3 regions of the Nocardia sp. X0981 genome follow, and region 2 is predicted to be linked to each of the others. Evidence: riboswitches for the same ligand, from Rfam matches in the RefSeq annotation. Region 2 holds a riboswitch; each other region holds the start of a gene.
The links. Region 2 has a riboswitch for cobalamin ahead of ACYR7D_RS19395 (FecCD family ABC transporter permease). Riboswitches for the same ligand answer to the same signal wherever they lie in the genome.
Positions count from the first base shown of each region.

Region 1: it holds a riboswitch for cobalamin, as region 2 does, so the genes downstream of both, ACYR7D_RS20270 (ABC transporter substrate-binding protein) here and ACYR7D_RS19395 (FecCD family ABC transporter permease) in region 2, are expected to answer to the same signal.
Region 3: it holds a riboswitch for cobalamin, as region 2 does, so the genes downstream of both, metE (5-methyltetrahydropteroyltriglutamate--homocysteine S-methyltransferase) here and ACYR7D_RS19395 (FecCD family ABC transporter permease) in region 2, are expected to answer to the same signal.

Region 1 covers NZ_OZ372435.1:4,604,284-4,608,985, reverse strand. The annotation lists gene ACYR7D_RS20280 (ABC transporter ATP-binding protein/permease) at 1-119, opposite strand, end outside; gene ACYR7D_RS20275 (ABC transporter permease) at 116-1,090, opposite strand; gene ACYR7D_RS20270 (ABC transporter substrate-binding protein) at 1,098-2,699, opposite strand; cobalamin riboswitch at 2,735-2,891, opposite strand; gene ACYR7D_RS20265 (LLM class F420-dependent oxidoreductase) at 3,060-3,908, shown strand; gene ACYR7D_RS20260 (DUF5313 family protein) at 3,938-4,342, opposite strand; gene ACYR7D_RS20255 (MarR family winged helix-turn-helix transcriptional regulator) at 4,377-4,702, opposite strand, start outside.
Region 2 covers NZ_OZ372435.1:4,424,216-4,428,917, reverse strand. The annotation lists gene ACYR7D_RS19405 (phosphatase PAP2 family protein) at 1-858, shown strand, start outside; gene ACYR7D_RS19400 (YwaF family protein) at 870-1,580, shown strand; cobalamin riboswitch at 1,931-2,148, shown strand; gene ACYR7D_RS19395 (FecCD family ABC transporter permease) at 2,258-3,310, shown strand; gene ACYR7D_RS19390 (ABC transporter ATP-binding protein) at 3,310-4,080, shown strand; gene ACYR7D_RS19385 (ABC transporter substrate-binding protein) at 4,080-4,702, shown strand, end outside.
Region 3 covers NZ_OZ372435.1:6,039,088-6,043,789, forward strand. The annotation lists gene ACYR7D_RS26800 (pyruvate carboxylase) at 1-1,675, opposite strand, end outside; cobalamin riboswitch at 2,028-2,166, shown strand; gene metE (5-methyltetrahydropteroyltriglutamate--homocysteine S-methyltransferase) at 2,341-4,608, shown strand.

The sequences.
Region 1 (4,702 bases), 180 kb from region 2:
CCCGGGGGCCGGAACGGAGCTCCGACCGAGGCCGTGGGCGAGTGCGGGGCCAGTAGCGGGCCGAGCGCGACCACCCCCAGAACGCCCGCGAGAATCACCGACCGCCACGCCCTTCTCACGACCGGCCCTCCCCCACCAGAGCCCTGGCGCGGGGGCTGACCAGCAGAGCGAGCATATCCGCGAGCAGATAGACCCCGATGCCGAACGCGGCCAGCAGCACCGCGGCGGACTGGACGAACGGGTAATCACGGGCCGAGATCGCGGTCAGCAATTCCTTCGACACCCCCGGATAGGAGAACAGGGTTTCCACGACGGCGATCCCGCCGATGAGACCGGCCACTGACCCCGCGAGGGGGTGGATGGAGGCGGATACCGCGTTGGGGGCAACGTGCCGCAGGAGCAAGCGGAGGCCGCCGACACCGTTCAGCCGGGCGGTCCGGATGTAGGCGGAGGCGACGACCTCGGTGGTCTGCGCCCGCACGATCCGGGCCGGATGCGGTGACAACCCCAGCAGCAGACAGACCACCGGTAGGACCAGTATCTCCGGCCGGTCCCAGACACTGGCGCCGGTGGGCACCAGCGATACCGCCGGTACCAGCCGCAGCGACAGCGCGACCACGGCCACCAGCAGCACACCGAGAACGAACGACGGTATCGATTCGACCGTCAGGGCCGCGACGCTGATCACCCGGTCGGTCCGGGAACCCGGCCGGGCACCGGCCAGCAGGCCCAGCCCGAGCGCCAGCGGAATCAGCAATACGATCGTCAACAGTGCCAGCGCGGCGCTGTTGGCCAGCCGATCGAGCAGAACGTCGGCCACCGGCCGGCCCGATATCAGTGACTCACCGAGATCACCGCGCAGGAAATCGGTCACCCATTCGGCGAACCGGATCGGCGCGGGCCGGTCCAGTCCCAATTCGGACCGCAGGGCGGCCAACTGCTCCGGTGACGGGTCGCCTGCCCCACTGCGGGACAGGATCACCACCGCCGCATCCGAATCCAGCAACTCGAACAATCCGAAGACGAGCACCGTCACGGTGCCCAGCACACCGACACCGGCCCCGGCCCGCCGCAGGAAATAACGCAGCACGGCGGCCTCAGCCCTGGGCCGCGAGCCAGGTGGTGGCGTAATTCGCCCAGTCGTCGGTCCCCGGGACACCGGGGCGCATTCCCCCGACGATATTGCGTGCGGCGTCGGGTCGTCTGGCGAAGCTGTGCAGGATGTAGCCGCCTTCGTTCCACAGTTCTTCCTGCAGTTCGAAGTACAGCTCGCGGCGCCGCTGCGGGTCCATGGCGGCGCGGGCCTGCGCGAACTTCGCGTCCCAGGCGGGCCGGCGCCAGCCGGTACCGTTGCTCGGGGACGAACTGGTGGCGGTCTGGCCGTAGAAGTAGTCGAGGCTGTAGTTCCACCAGCCGATATGGGTCAGTGGCCGTTTCCCGGTGACCTGGGAGAAATAGGTATCGGCCGGAGTGGATTCGAGCCGGACGGTGATTCCGGCCGCTTTGGCGTGCTCGGCGAACAGGGTCGCCGACTCCACCATCCCCGGCATGCCGTCGGCTGTCGGCAAGGTGACCTCGAGGTTCTCTTTACCGGCCGCGCGCAGTAGTTCGCGGGCGCGCTGCGGATCACAGGTCCGCTGGGGCAGGGTGTCGTTGTAGAAAGGGGCACCTTTCCCGTAGATATCGTTGCCGATCTCGCCGTACCCGTAGTAAACCGAATCGACCATCGCTTGCCGGTCCACAGCCAGCCGCATTGCCTGCCGGACTCGCACATCATCGAAGGGCGGCAGGTCGACACGCATTTGAAGAGCGCCCATCAGGCCTTCCGGAGGAACGATCACGGTTGCCGTGGGGTCGCTCTCCAGATTGCGGGCCTGCAGATAACTCAGCTCGTGCACCACATCGGCCTCGCCGGACAGGAACGCGTTCATCCGCGCCTCGGTCTCGGCGATCTGAATGATCTCGACCTCGTCCAGCGGCGCCGGTCCGTCCCAGTGGCGATCGTTGCGCCGCAGCAGCGTCCGGTCACCGGGCGACCATTTCGCCAGCGCGAACGGACCCGTCCCCACCGGCAGGGTGTGTTCGCCGAAGTCCGTGGTCCCCTCCTTGACGATGTAGCAGTACCAGCCCGCCAGTACGGAACCGAAGTCGGCGAGGGGCGTTTTCATCGCCACCAATACGTCCAGTTCACCATCGGCCCGGGTCCGGGGCATATCGACCATCGCGAGATCACCGGCGGAGGAGCGCGCCGGGTCCAGCATCCGTTCGAAGCTCCACAGCACGTCCCGCGAGGTGAGCGGACTGCCGTCACTGAACACCACGCCCGGCCGCAGCGAGATCCGCCAGACGCTCCCGTCGGCATTCGGTTCCAGCGACCGGGCGAGCCGATAGCGCAGGGTGAGGTCGTTGTTGTACGCGACGAGTTTGTCCCAGACGTTCTTCGATACCGCACCGCCGGCGGAACTGCCCGCCTCGTGCGGATCCAGCACATCGGCGGTCGCGGATCGGCCCGCGATCACCGACCGCAGCCGGCCGCCCGGTCGCGGCGGGCCTGCCGGGGGCCCGGACGGCCCGCCGCCGGTGCCGCAGCCGGTGAGGACCGGGACACCGGCCAATGCCGTGAGCCCGATCAGCCCCGCGGTCCCGGCCAGCAGCCGTCGACGGCCGAGACCGGACCGACCTGTTGTGGAGTTGTTCATAGCCATCCTCGTGGGTGTCACCCGTTACCGTGGGCGCAGGTGTCCTGGCTCCCGGATCGACGCATCCCCGCCGGCCTTCCGACCCGGGTAGGTCGTGGCCACGCATGGCGGATCGCTCCTCGGTGACAGTTGCGGGACAGCCCCGGATTCCCACCGGTGTTCCCTGCACCGGAACAAACGTTACCGGCAGACCGTCACGCCGGAGGCGAACCGGTCACCCGAACGGCACGGCCGTCTCACTCTTCGCTCGGCCCGCCGCAGCCGGATCGTGAATCGGCGGGCGGGCGTCTCGAACGAGCCCGCCGGACACGCCGAGGCCGGGCTTGATCTGGAGCGCACTTCAACTCCTAGCCTGTCGATATGCGATTCGCGTTCAAAACTGCACCGCAGGAAACAACCTGGGCCGATATGTTGACCGTCTGGCGCGCCGCGGACGATATCGATATCTACGAATCCGGATGGACCTTCGACCACTTCTATCCGATCTTCGCCGATTCCACCGGCCCGTGCCTGGAAGGCTGGACCACCCTGACCGCCCTGGCACAGGCCACCGAACGCTTACGGCTCGGCACGATGGTGACCGGGGTGCACTACCGGCATCCCGCGGTCCTGGCCAATATGGCCGCCACCCTCGACATCATCTCCGGTGGTCGCCTCGAACTCGGTATCGGCGCCGGCTGGAACGAGGAGGAATCCGGCGCCTACGGCATCGAGCTGGGGAGTATCACCGAACGCCTCGACCGGTTCGAGGAGGCCTGCCAGGTACTCATCGGGCTGTTGAGCCAGGAGACGACGGATTTCGACGGCAAGTTCTATCAACTGGCCGCCGCCCGCAACGAACCCAAGGGCCCACAGCGTCCGCACCCTCCGATCTGCATCGGCGGCAACGGTGAGAAACGCACCCTCCGCATCACCGCCCGCTACGCCCAGCACTGGAACTTCGTTTCCGGAACCACCGCGGAATTCGCCCGTAAGCGCGATGTGCTGGCGGCACACTGCGCCGATATCGGTCGCGACCCCACGGAGATCACGCTCTCGGCGCAGAAGCGGCTGGACCCGCGGCTCGGCTACGGCGAGGTCGTCGACTGGGCGGCCGCACTGGGCGCCGAAGGCCTGGAACTCGCGATCATCTATCTACCCACTCCGCACGATCCGGCCGTGCTGGAGCCGCTGGCCGAGGCCATCCGGGATTCCGGGCTCGCTTCGTGAGCCCGGCCCCTCGGGCCCGCGCCACCGCCTCAGCCGCGGCCGTGGCGCAGTTCGTAACCGGCGCGTTCCTCGGCTGCCCGGCGGAGCCGGTCGGCGGTGGCCAGCGCGGGATCGAGACCGTGCTTGACCAGTAGGTGGCGCCGGTACACATACATCAACGCGATCGTGAAGAAGGCCAGCGGAAGGTACAGTAATCCGGCCATCGAGAGGCCCACCCACAATGGTCCCGGCACCAGAAGGAACAGACAGAGAAGCGGAATCGGCGGGACGAGGAAGCGCAGCAGATACCGGCGCGCGGCCCCCGGGCCCGTCTGGTCGCGCAGGACCCATTGCCGCATGGACGGCGGCAGCGTCGCTCCGCAGATATAACTGACGCGCTGCCCGATCGTCGGGGTTCGTTCGGTCACCGGATCCTCCTGTTTGTACGAGCTCATACCACGGTGCACGGCGGTCGGCCGTCCGCACGGTTCACGGTTCGCCGTCCGTGCGGGCCGGCCCCGCGCGCCGGGCGGCGGTGTTCACCCGGATCAGGATCTCCCGCAACGCCTCGAGATCCGCGAGCCCCACGCCCAGGCGTTCGACGACGGCCGCGGGAATCCTTTCGGCCTGCTGCCGCAAGCGCCGGCCCGCGCCGGTGAGGTCGACCACCAGGGCGCGCTCGTCACCCGGATCGCGCCGACGCGTGACGAGACCGGTGGTTTCGAGTCGTTTGAGCAGCGGTGAGAGGGTGGCGGAATCGAGCTGGACCGCCTCGGCGATGGCCTTGACCGACATCGGCGCATCCCCCCAGAGCG
Region 2 (4,702 bases):
GCACTGGGCGTGCACTACCTCACCGACGTCCTCGCCGGCTGGTTGCTCGGATCGTTGTGGCTCACCGCGGTCACCGTCGCCTTCCACCGCTGGCGTGGCGACGCCGGCCGCACCGGCACCGGCCCGCTGCCGGGTGAGGTGGCGCCGGACGAAAAGGACGATTTACGGCCGGTTCCGATGCGGCACACGCCCACGATGCCCCACCCGTGGCGCGGCCTCGGTGAACTCGCGGTGGCGTGGGCGCTGCTCGCCGGACTGCTCACCGGCATCGGCACGCTGGTACGCGACCTCGCACCCGGGAACCCGGTCGCCCGGTGGGATCACGGCGTCGTGGCGGCACTGGCCGAGCACCGGGACCCCACGCTCGCCGCTGCCCTCGACGTGTTCGGCGAACTCGGCAACACTCTCGCCGTCATCACCGCCGCCCTGATCATCGCCGCGCTCGCGGTGGCGGTACTCCGGAACCGGCGGCCGGTGGTGTTCCTCGGTATCGCGCTGCTGGGAGAGATCACGCTGTTCCTCACCGTCGCCGCGATCGTCGACCGCGACCGCCCCCGGGTCCCCCCTCTCGACCCCGGCCTCCCCCCGACCGCGAGTTTCCCTTCCGGCCACCTCGCCGCCGCGCTGACCCTCTACACCGGCACCGCCGCACTCCTGTGGTTCACCACGCACCGCCGGCGGTACCGGATCCTCGCCGCCGCGCTGCTCCTGATCCCCCTCCTGGTAGCGGCGCAGCGGCTCTACACCGGGGCGCATCACCCCACCGACCTGCTCGGCTCGCTCCTACTGGCCTCCACATGGACCACGGTCGCCTGGTGGGTCGTCCGGCCCGTGCCGATCGCTCCGGGGCATCGCTAGAGTAGCCAGGCGTGGAGCCACCGACGGCGAAGGAATTCTCCGCATACGGGCTGTCGCACTGGATCGTGCTCGCCGTGTTCGCGACGGGGGCGGTGATGGTGGTCCTGATCGGACGAAGACAGCGTGACACTCGCACCGTACGCCACTTCGGCCGGGCGTTCGGTGCGGTGACCCTGGTGCTGTACGCGGTGATCTACCTCGCCACAGCATTCCCGCCGACGGTCGAGCGCTCGATCCCACTGCGCTTGACCGATCTCGCGACTCTGGTCGCCGGCTACGCGCTGTGGTCACACCGGCGCTGGGCATACGCGCTGACCTACTACTGGTGCCTCACCCTCAGCACGCAGGCGCTCCTGTCCCCGGCGTTGGAGAGCCCGGACTTCCCGCACTACGAATTCCTGGCCTTCTGGGCGATCCATCTGCTCGTGGTCTGGGCGGCGATCTATCTGACCTGGGGTGTGGGAATGCGCCCGGACTGGCGTAGCTACCGGTTCGCGGTGGCGGCGACGATCGCGTGGGTGACGGTCACTTTCGCCGTCAATTCATTCGCCGGCACCAACTACGGTTTCGTCAACCGGAAACCCGCGACCCCGTCGCTGCTCGACGTCCTCGGACCATGGCCCTGGTACCTGGGCACCGTGGCTGTCCTGTTGCTCATCGTATGGGCGGTGATGACCTGGCCTTGGGTCCGAGCCGGTTCCTCCTCGGACAACCGCCGGTAGGAGATACCGCCGCGCACTCCGGCGCCGAGGCGTCCACCGGATCGCGATCGGTTCGCTCCCGACCGACGATCCATGCCGCGATCCGGACGCGGCGATCGCCCCTTCCCGGAGAGCGTACGCCACAGCGGCATCCGAACCCATCGCGCGGCCGCGGCGGAGAGCGGCCACGAACCGGCGTTCACCGAGCGCGGCCCGGGAACTGTCGCCACATTCGTCGTGGAAACGCGACGTATTCGGGAACACCGTCGTCACACTGCCGCCGGCCGGCCACAGGCCCGTCGCCGCCCCCATCAGGGCCACCGCGCATCCGGCGAGCCCGCGACGGCAACACCTCGCGAACCACCGGAATGCTACTGTGACCGTGCGCTGGTTGCCGCCCGTCTCCGGACAGGCGGCTCGTAAGAGGGAATCCGGTGGGAATCCGGAGCTGCCCCGCAGCGGTATGTGGAAACGACCGCGGTCATCAGCACTGGGCCCACGGCCCGGGAAGCGACCGCCAGTAGGCGAGACCGGAGATTCCGGTGTCCTGTCCACGAGCCCGAAGACCTGCCCGCGCGGCCGCGCCGACGGCGCGGCCTCTGTCGACTCCGAGGGAACGGTTGACGAGATATGGGTCGTGTGGTGCTCATCTGTCCGGTGGACATTCGATATGGGACGGTGCGGGTAGAGCTGTACCGATGAGAACCGTCGAGAGGCGCCGGCTGCCCGTCGCCGTACCGGTCCTCGGCTCGATCACGGCGCTGGTGGTGGTCTGTGTGCTCGCTCTGGCGCTGGGTGCGGCCCCCATCCCCTGGCGGAACACGGTCTGGTTCCTGTGGGCCGAGCTCACCGGCGCGACGGTGGTCACCGCCGATATCGCCGACTACCGGATCGTCGTCGACTCGCGGTTGCCTCGCGTACTGCTGGCGGCCCTGGTCGGAGCCGGTCTCGCCGGAGTGGGACTGCTGGTTCAGGCCATGGTTCGTAACGCACTCGCCGACCCTTACGTCCTCGGGATCTCCTCGGGTGCCTCGGTGGGCGCCACCGCGGTCGTACTGTTCGGGGTCTTCGGCACGCTCGGTGTCTACGCGCTGTCGACCGCGGCCTTCGCCGGGGCGCTGGGCGCCACGGTGCTCGTCTATCTGATGGCACGTTCGGCCTCCGGGCTGGTACCGCTACGGCTGGTACTCACCGGCACCGCCATCGGTTACGGCTTCTCCGCGACGACCACGGTGCTGGTGTTCACGGCCCCGCACGGAGACGCCGCCCGTTCCGTGATGTTCTGGCTGCTCGGGAGTCTGGCGGGAGCGAGCTGGCAGATGGTGCCCCTGGTCGCCGCGGTGGCCGCGCTCGGGCTGACGGTGCTCGCCGTATCCGCGCGGCACCTCGACGCACTGTCGATGGGGGACGAGGCCGGTGCCGCGCTCGGTCTGAACGCCGCCCGGTTCCGGATCGTGCTGTTCGTGGTCTCCGCCGCCATGACGGGCTGTTTCGTCGCGGTCTGCGGGGCGATCGGTTTCGTCGGCCTGGTGGTACCGCATATCGCCAGAATGCTGGTGGGGGCCGGTCACCGGCGACTCGTTCTCGTCGCACCGCTGCTGGGTGCGGTGTTCCTGGTGACCGCGGATCTGGTCTCGCGGACGCTCGTACCGCCGCAGGAGCTTCCCCTGGGCGCGATCACCGCCGCGGTGGGGGTGCCTGTTTTCGTGCTGTTGATGCGCCGCCGTGGTGCGCTGGTGGAGTACGGCTGATGCGGGTCGACTACGAGAACGTCACGGTCGAGTTCGACGGGACGGCGGTTGTCGAGTCGGTGACCCTGGCCGCCGAACCGGGCCGGTTCATCGGCATCGTGGGACCGAACGGCAGCGGGAAGTCCACCCTGCTGCGCTGTCTCTACCGGGCATTGGCACCGACAACCGGCCGGGTCCTGGTCGACGGTACGGATATCGCGGCGATCAGCATGCGGGAGAACGCCCGTCGGGTGGCCGCGCTCACCCAGGATACGAGCACACCTTTCGATTACACCGCCGCCGAGGTGGTCGCCACCGGACGCCTGCCGCATACCGCGCTGCTGCGCGGCACACGCCGGCGCGATCGGGAGATCTGCGCCGCGGCGATGGCGACGGCCGATATCGGTCATCTCGCCACACGCGGCTTCCTGTCGCTGTCGGGCGGTGAACGCCAGCGGGTCCTGATCGCGCGGGCGCTGGCCCAGCAACCGCGGGTACTCGTCCTGGACGAACCGACCAATCATCTCGATGTCCACCACCAGTACAGCGTTCTCGCCGCGGCGCGAGATCTGGGCATCACCGTGGTCGCGGCGCTGCACGACCTCAATCTGGCCGCCCAGCACTGCGACCGGATCTTCGTCCTGCACGCGGGCCGGCTGGTGTGTTCGGGCAGCCCGCACGAGGTGATCACCGCGGAGGTGATCGCCCGCTGGTTCTCGATCGGCGGCCATATCGTCGAGCACCCGCGGCTGGGTGTCCCGCAGATCATTTTCGACCAGAAGGAACGCTGATGCGATCTTTTCCGCTGCTACCGGTACTCGCTGTCGCGTGTGTGCTCGGCACGACAGCGTGCGGTGCCGAGGTACAGCAGGCCCCGGCGAACGCGGCCGGTGCGTCGGTGACGGTCACCAACTGCGATGCTCCGCTCACCGTCGACGGTGTGCCCGAGCGAGTGGTCACCAACGACACCGGGATCACCGAGATGATGTTCGCCCTCGGCCTGGCCGACCGGATGGTGGGCTATACCAGTTACCCCGGGAAGGAACGCGATATCGCCACCTCACCGTGGCAGACCGATTTCGAACGTGTACCGACGCTCGGGGATGCCTTCACCCGGGAGGTCGTCCAGGCCGCCGCTCCCGATTTCGTCTTCGCCGGCTGGAACTACGGGTTCAAGGAGTCCACGGGTCTCACCCCGGACTGGGTGCGCTCGATCGGCGCCGTGCCGTACCAGCTGACCGAGGCATGCCGACAGCCCGGGACGAAGCGTCGCGGGGTGATGGAACCGCTCGACGCCCTGTACACGGACCTGACCAACCTCGGTGAGATCTTCGGGGTGCGCGAGAAGGCGGACGAACTCGTGTCCCACTATCGTGAACAGGTCGCCGGAGCCGCGGACAGCGCGCCGGACGG
Region 3 (4,702 bases), 1.6 Mb from region 2:
TGAGACGCGCGACGTGCCCGGCGACATCCAGCAACCCGTTGGTGCGTACCCGCGTCGCCAGCAACGACTGATGCGCATCGCGGAAGGTGGTATCGGTGACCCCCACCGCCTTCTGTTCCCGCAGTGCCCGCGCGAAACCCTCCGGCCCCAGCGCCAGCAGCTTCTGCCGCGAACCGTCCGGCGGCGGTACCGACAGGTCGATCGCCGGCAGTTTGTCGTGCGGGTACACCGCCGTCGGCCGGGCACCGTGCGGTTTGTTCACGGTGATATCGGCCAGATAGTTCAGGATCTTGGTGCCGCGGTCGGCGGACTCGCGGGTGGCCAGCAGACCCGGGCGTTCATCGATGAAGGAGGTGGTGATCCGGCCCGCCGTGAAATCCTCGTCCGCGAGTACCGCGAGCAGGAAGGGAATGTTCGTGGTGACACCGCGGATCCGGAACTCCATGAGCGCGCGCCGCGCCCGCGCCACCGCCACCGGGAAATCCCGGCCCCGGCAGGTGAGCTTGACCAGCATGGAATCGAAATAGGCCCCGATCTCGGCGCCGAGATTCGCGCCACCGTCCAGGCGGATACCGGCGCCGCCGGGGGTGCGGTAGGCCGTGATGCGGCCGGTATCGGGCCGGAAACCGTTGGCGGGGTCTTCGGTGGTGATCCGGCACTGCAGGGCGGCACCGCGAATGGTCACCGTGTCCTGAGCGAGCCCGAGATCGGCCAGGCTCTCCCCCGCGGCGATACGCAACTGCGATTGCACCAGGTCCACATCGGTGATCTCCTCGGTCACCGTATGCTCGACCTGGATCCGCGGATTCATCTCGATGAACACATGGTTCCCGCGCGCGTCCAGCAGGAATTCCACCGTACCGGCGCAGCTGTAACCGATCTCGCGGGCGAAGGCGACCGCGTCGGCGCAGATACGGTCGCGCAGCTCGGGGTCGAGATTCGGCGCGGGTGCCAGCTCGATCACCTTCTGGTGCCGCCGCTGCAGCGAACAGTCGCGCTCGAACAGATGCATCACATTGCCGTGGGTGTCGGCCAGGATCTGCACCTCGATATGGCGCGGGTCGACCACGGCCTGTTCCAGGAAGACGGTCGGATCACCGAAGGCCGATTCCGCCTCCCGCGAGGCTGCCTCGATCGCCTCCCGCAGCGCCGCGGGCTCGGCGACCCGCCGCATACCCCGGCCACCGCCACCGGCGACGGCTTTGACGAAAAGGGGGAATTCCATGGATTCGGCCGCCGTCAGCAGTTCCGCGATATCGGCCGAGGGTGCGCTGGAAGCCAGTACGGGCAGCCCGGCCGCCTTCGCCGCGGCGATCGCGCGGGCCTTGTTCCCGGCGAGTTCGAGAACCTCGGCCGACGGCCCGATGAAGGTGATCCCTTCCCGTGCGCAGGCCGCGGCCAGATCCGGGTTCTCCGACAGGAAGCCGTACCCCGGGTATATCGCATCCGCGCCGGCGGTCTTGGCGGCCTCGATGATCGCTTCGACGGAGAGATACGCACGAACCGGATGGCCCTGCTCACCGATCTCGTATGCCTCGTCCGCCTTCAGGCGGTGGACCGAATTCCGGTCCTCGTGCGGGAAGACGGCAACCGTCCCGATACCGAGCTCGTACGCCGCGCGGAAGGCTCGGATGGCAATTTCGCCGCGGTTGGCAACCAAGACTTTCGAGAACATTGACCCAAGGTACCCGGCCCCACACCCAGGTTCGACAGCGAAGTCCACTTCGCAGGAACTTCACAAAGCGGTTTCGCATCGCTGCGAACCAATGGTCACCGTGGCGTCACGGCTCACCGCCCGCGGGGGCGGGCTGTGCGGTACCGCCGTCCCGGCCAATATCCGGCTATCCTCCCTGCACCCGCGCCCGCGTGGCCGGCCGGAATCTCTACGCCGCCACTCCGAGTGCCCGAGCGAACCGGGTACCGGAATGGAACCGGGCTAGAGTGGGTCCCGCAGCTGGTTCGCCGGCCGGACGAATTGGAGCCCCGAACGTCCGCCCCGGCGTCGAAGCCCGCGACGCGCGGGTGAGAGGGAATCCGGTGGGAATCCGGAACTGTCCCGCAGCGGTGAGCGGGAACGACCGCCGTCATGAGCACTGGGCACACAACCCGGGAAGCGACGGCCAGTAGGTCGGCCGGATCGGCCGGTGCCCGCGAGTCCGAAGACCTGCCCGTTGTACCGGATACGCCGTATCCGGTGACCACCGCCTCGTGGACAGGGCGGCACGGTCCACCAGTGTCGACATCCGAGCCCGGCCGTGCGCCGGGCTCGTCCGGGGTCTCATCGGTGCCCGTGCACCCGCGTAAGGCGATGGTCGTCGAACTTCAGCACTGGAGAACACCATGACTTCTCTTTCGCGAACACCCTTCACCGCAACGGTTCTCGGGCTCCCCCGGGTGGGGCCGCGCCGCGAGCTCAAACGCGCCACCGAATCCTATTGGGCCGGGCGCAGCGATGCCGCGCAGCTGCGCGAAACCGGTCGTACGCTGCGCCGTGACCAGTACGCCGAACTGCGAGCCGCCGGCTTGGACTCGATACCGGTGGGCACCTTCTCCTATTACGACCAGATGCTCGATACGGCCGTGCTGCTGGGCGCGCTACCACCGCGGGTCGCCGATATCACCGATCCGCTGGACCGCTATTTCGCCGCCGCCCGCGGTACCGATTCGGTGGAGCCGCTGGAGATGACCAAGTGGTTCGATACCAACTACCACTATCTGGTTCCCGAAATCGGCCCCGAGACGACCTTCGCGCTGCATTCCGCGGAGTTGCTGGCGCAGGTCCGCGAGGCGATCGAGCTCGGCGTCGCGGCCCGGCCCGTCGTCATCGGGCCGATCACCTTCCTGAAACTGGCCAAGACGACCGGCGGCGCCGGAACGGACCGGGTGGACGAGCTGATCCCGCTGTACCGGGAGCTGCTGCGGGAATTCGACGCGGCGGGCGCGGAGTGGGCGCAATTCGACGAACCGGCGCTGGTCACCGACCTGACCGGCGACGAGCTGGCGGCCGTACGCCGTGTCTACACCGAGCTGACGACCGGCCGGGACCGGCCCGCGCTCCTGGTCGCCACCTATTTCGGGGATCCGGGTCCAGCGCTGGCCGCCCTGGCCGGAACCGATATCGAGGGCATAGCCATCGATCTGGTGTCCGGCACCGATATCGCCGCTCCGGCCGCGGTACCGGCGCTGGCGGACAAGCTCGTGGTCGCGGGTGTGGTGGACGGCCGCAATGTCTGGCGTACCGATCCGGACCGGGCGTTGTCCACGCTCGCCACCCTGCTCGGGTCGGCGCGGTCGGTGGCGGTGTCCACCTCGTGCTCCCTGCTCCACGTGCCGTACACACTGGCCGTGGAAACCCGGTTGGACGACACCCTGCGCTCCTGGCTCGCTTTCGGGGCGGAAAAGGTCGCCGAGGTCCGGTTACTGGCCACCGGACTGAACAAGGGAACCGAGGCGGTGGCGGCGGAGCTGGCCCGGGCACGGGACGCGGCGGCGAGCCGCCGGGCCGATCCTCGGATCAGCAACCCGCGGGTGCGGGCCCGGCTGGCGGCCCTGGGGCCGGATGCCCTCCGGCGCGGTCCCGCCGACGAGCGGCGGGCCCTGCAGCAGGACCGTCTCCAGTTGCCTCCGCTGCCGACCACCACGATCGGTTCCTATCCGCAGACCCCGGCGATCCGGGTGGCCCGCGCCGCGCTGCGCAAGGGCGAGATCGATCAGGCGGAATACGAGCGCCGCATGCGCGCGGAGATCAGCGCGGTCATCGCCCTGCAGGAAGAACTCGAACTGGATGTGCTGGTGCACGGCGAACCGGAACGCAACGATATGGTGCAGTACTTCGCCGAACAGCTCGACGGTTTCGCGGCCACCGATATGGGCTGGGTGCAGTCTTACGGCACCCGCTGTGTGCGGCCGCCGATTCTGTTCGGTGACGTCGCGCGCCGGGCGCCGATGACCGTGGACTGGGCGACTTTCGCCCAGTCGCTCACCGGTAAACCGGTGAAGGGCATGCTCACCGGGCCGGTCACCATCCTGGCCTGGTCCTTCGTCCGGGACGACCAGCCGCCGGCGGATTCGGCGCGCCAGATCGCGCTGGCCATCCGGGACGAAACCGTCGATCTGCAGAACGCGGGTATCCGCATCATCCAGGTCGACGAACCGGCGCTGCGCGAATTGCTCCCGCTGCGCACAGCGGATCAGCAGGCCTATCTGGACTGGGCGGTGCAGGCGTTCCGGCTGGCGACCTCCGGGGTCGCCGATTCGACCCAGATCCATACCCATCTGTGCTATTCGGAGTTCGGTGAGGTGATCGACGCGATCGCCGGCCTGGACGCGGACGTGACCTCGCTCGAGGCGGCTCGCTCGCGTATGGAGGTACTCGACGATCTGAACGCCGCCGGCTTCGCCGCCGGTGTGGGCCCCGGTGTCTACGATATCCACTCCCCCCGGGTGCCCGGCGTCGCGGAGATCACCTCGGCCCTGCGTGCCGCGATGAAAGCCGTACCCGCCGATCGCCTCTGGGTGAACCCCGACTGCGGCCTGAAAACCCGTGGCCCGGCCGAAGTGGAGGCTGCCCTGCGGAATATGGTGACCGCCGCCCGCGCCGTGCGCTGATCCCCCGGCCCGGGCCGCGCGCTACACCGGCGCGGCCCGGGCCCGGTCAGCCGTCGAGTTCCCCCGCCCCCGATTCGCGGCGTCTCGTCCGCTC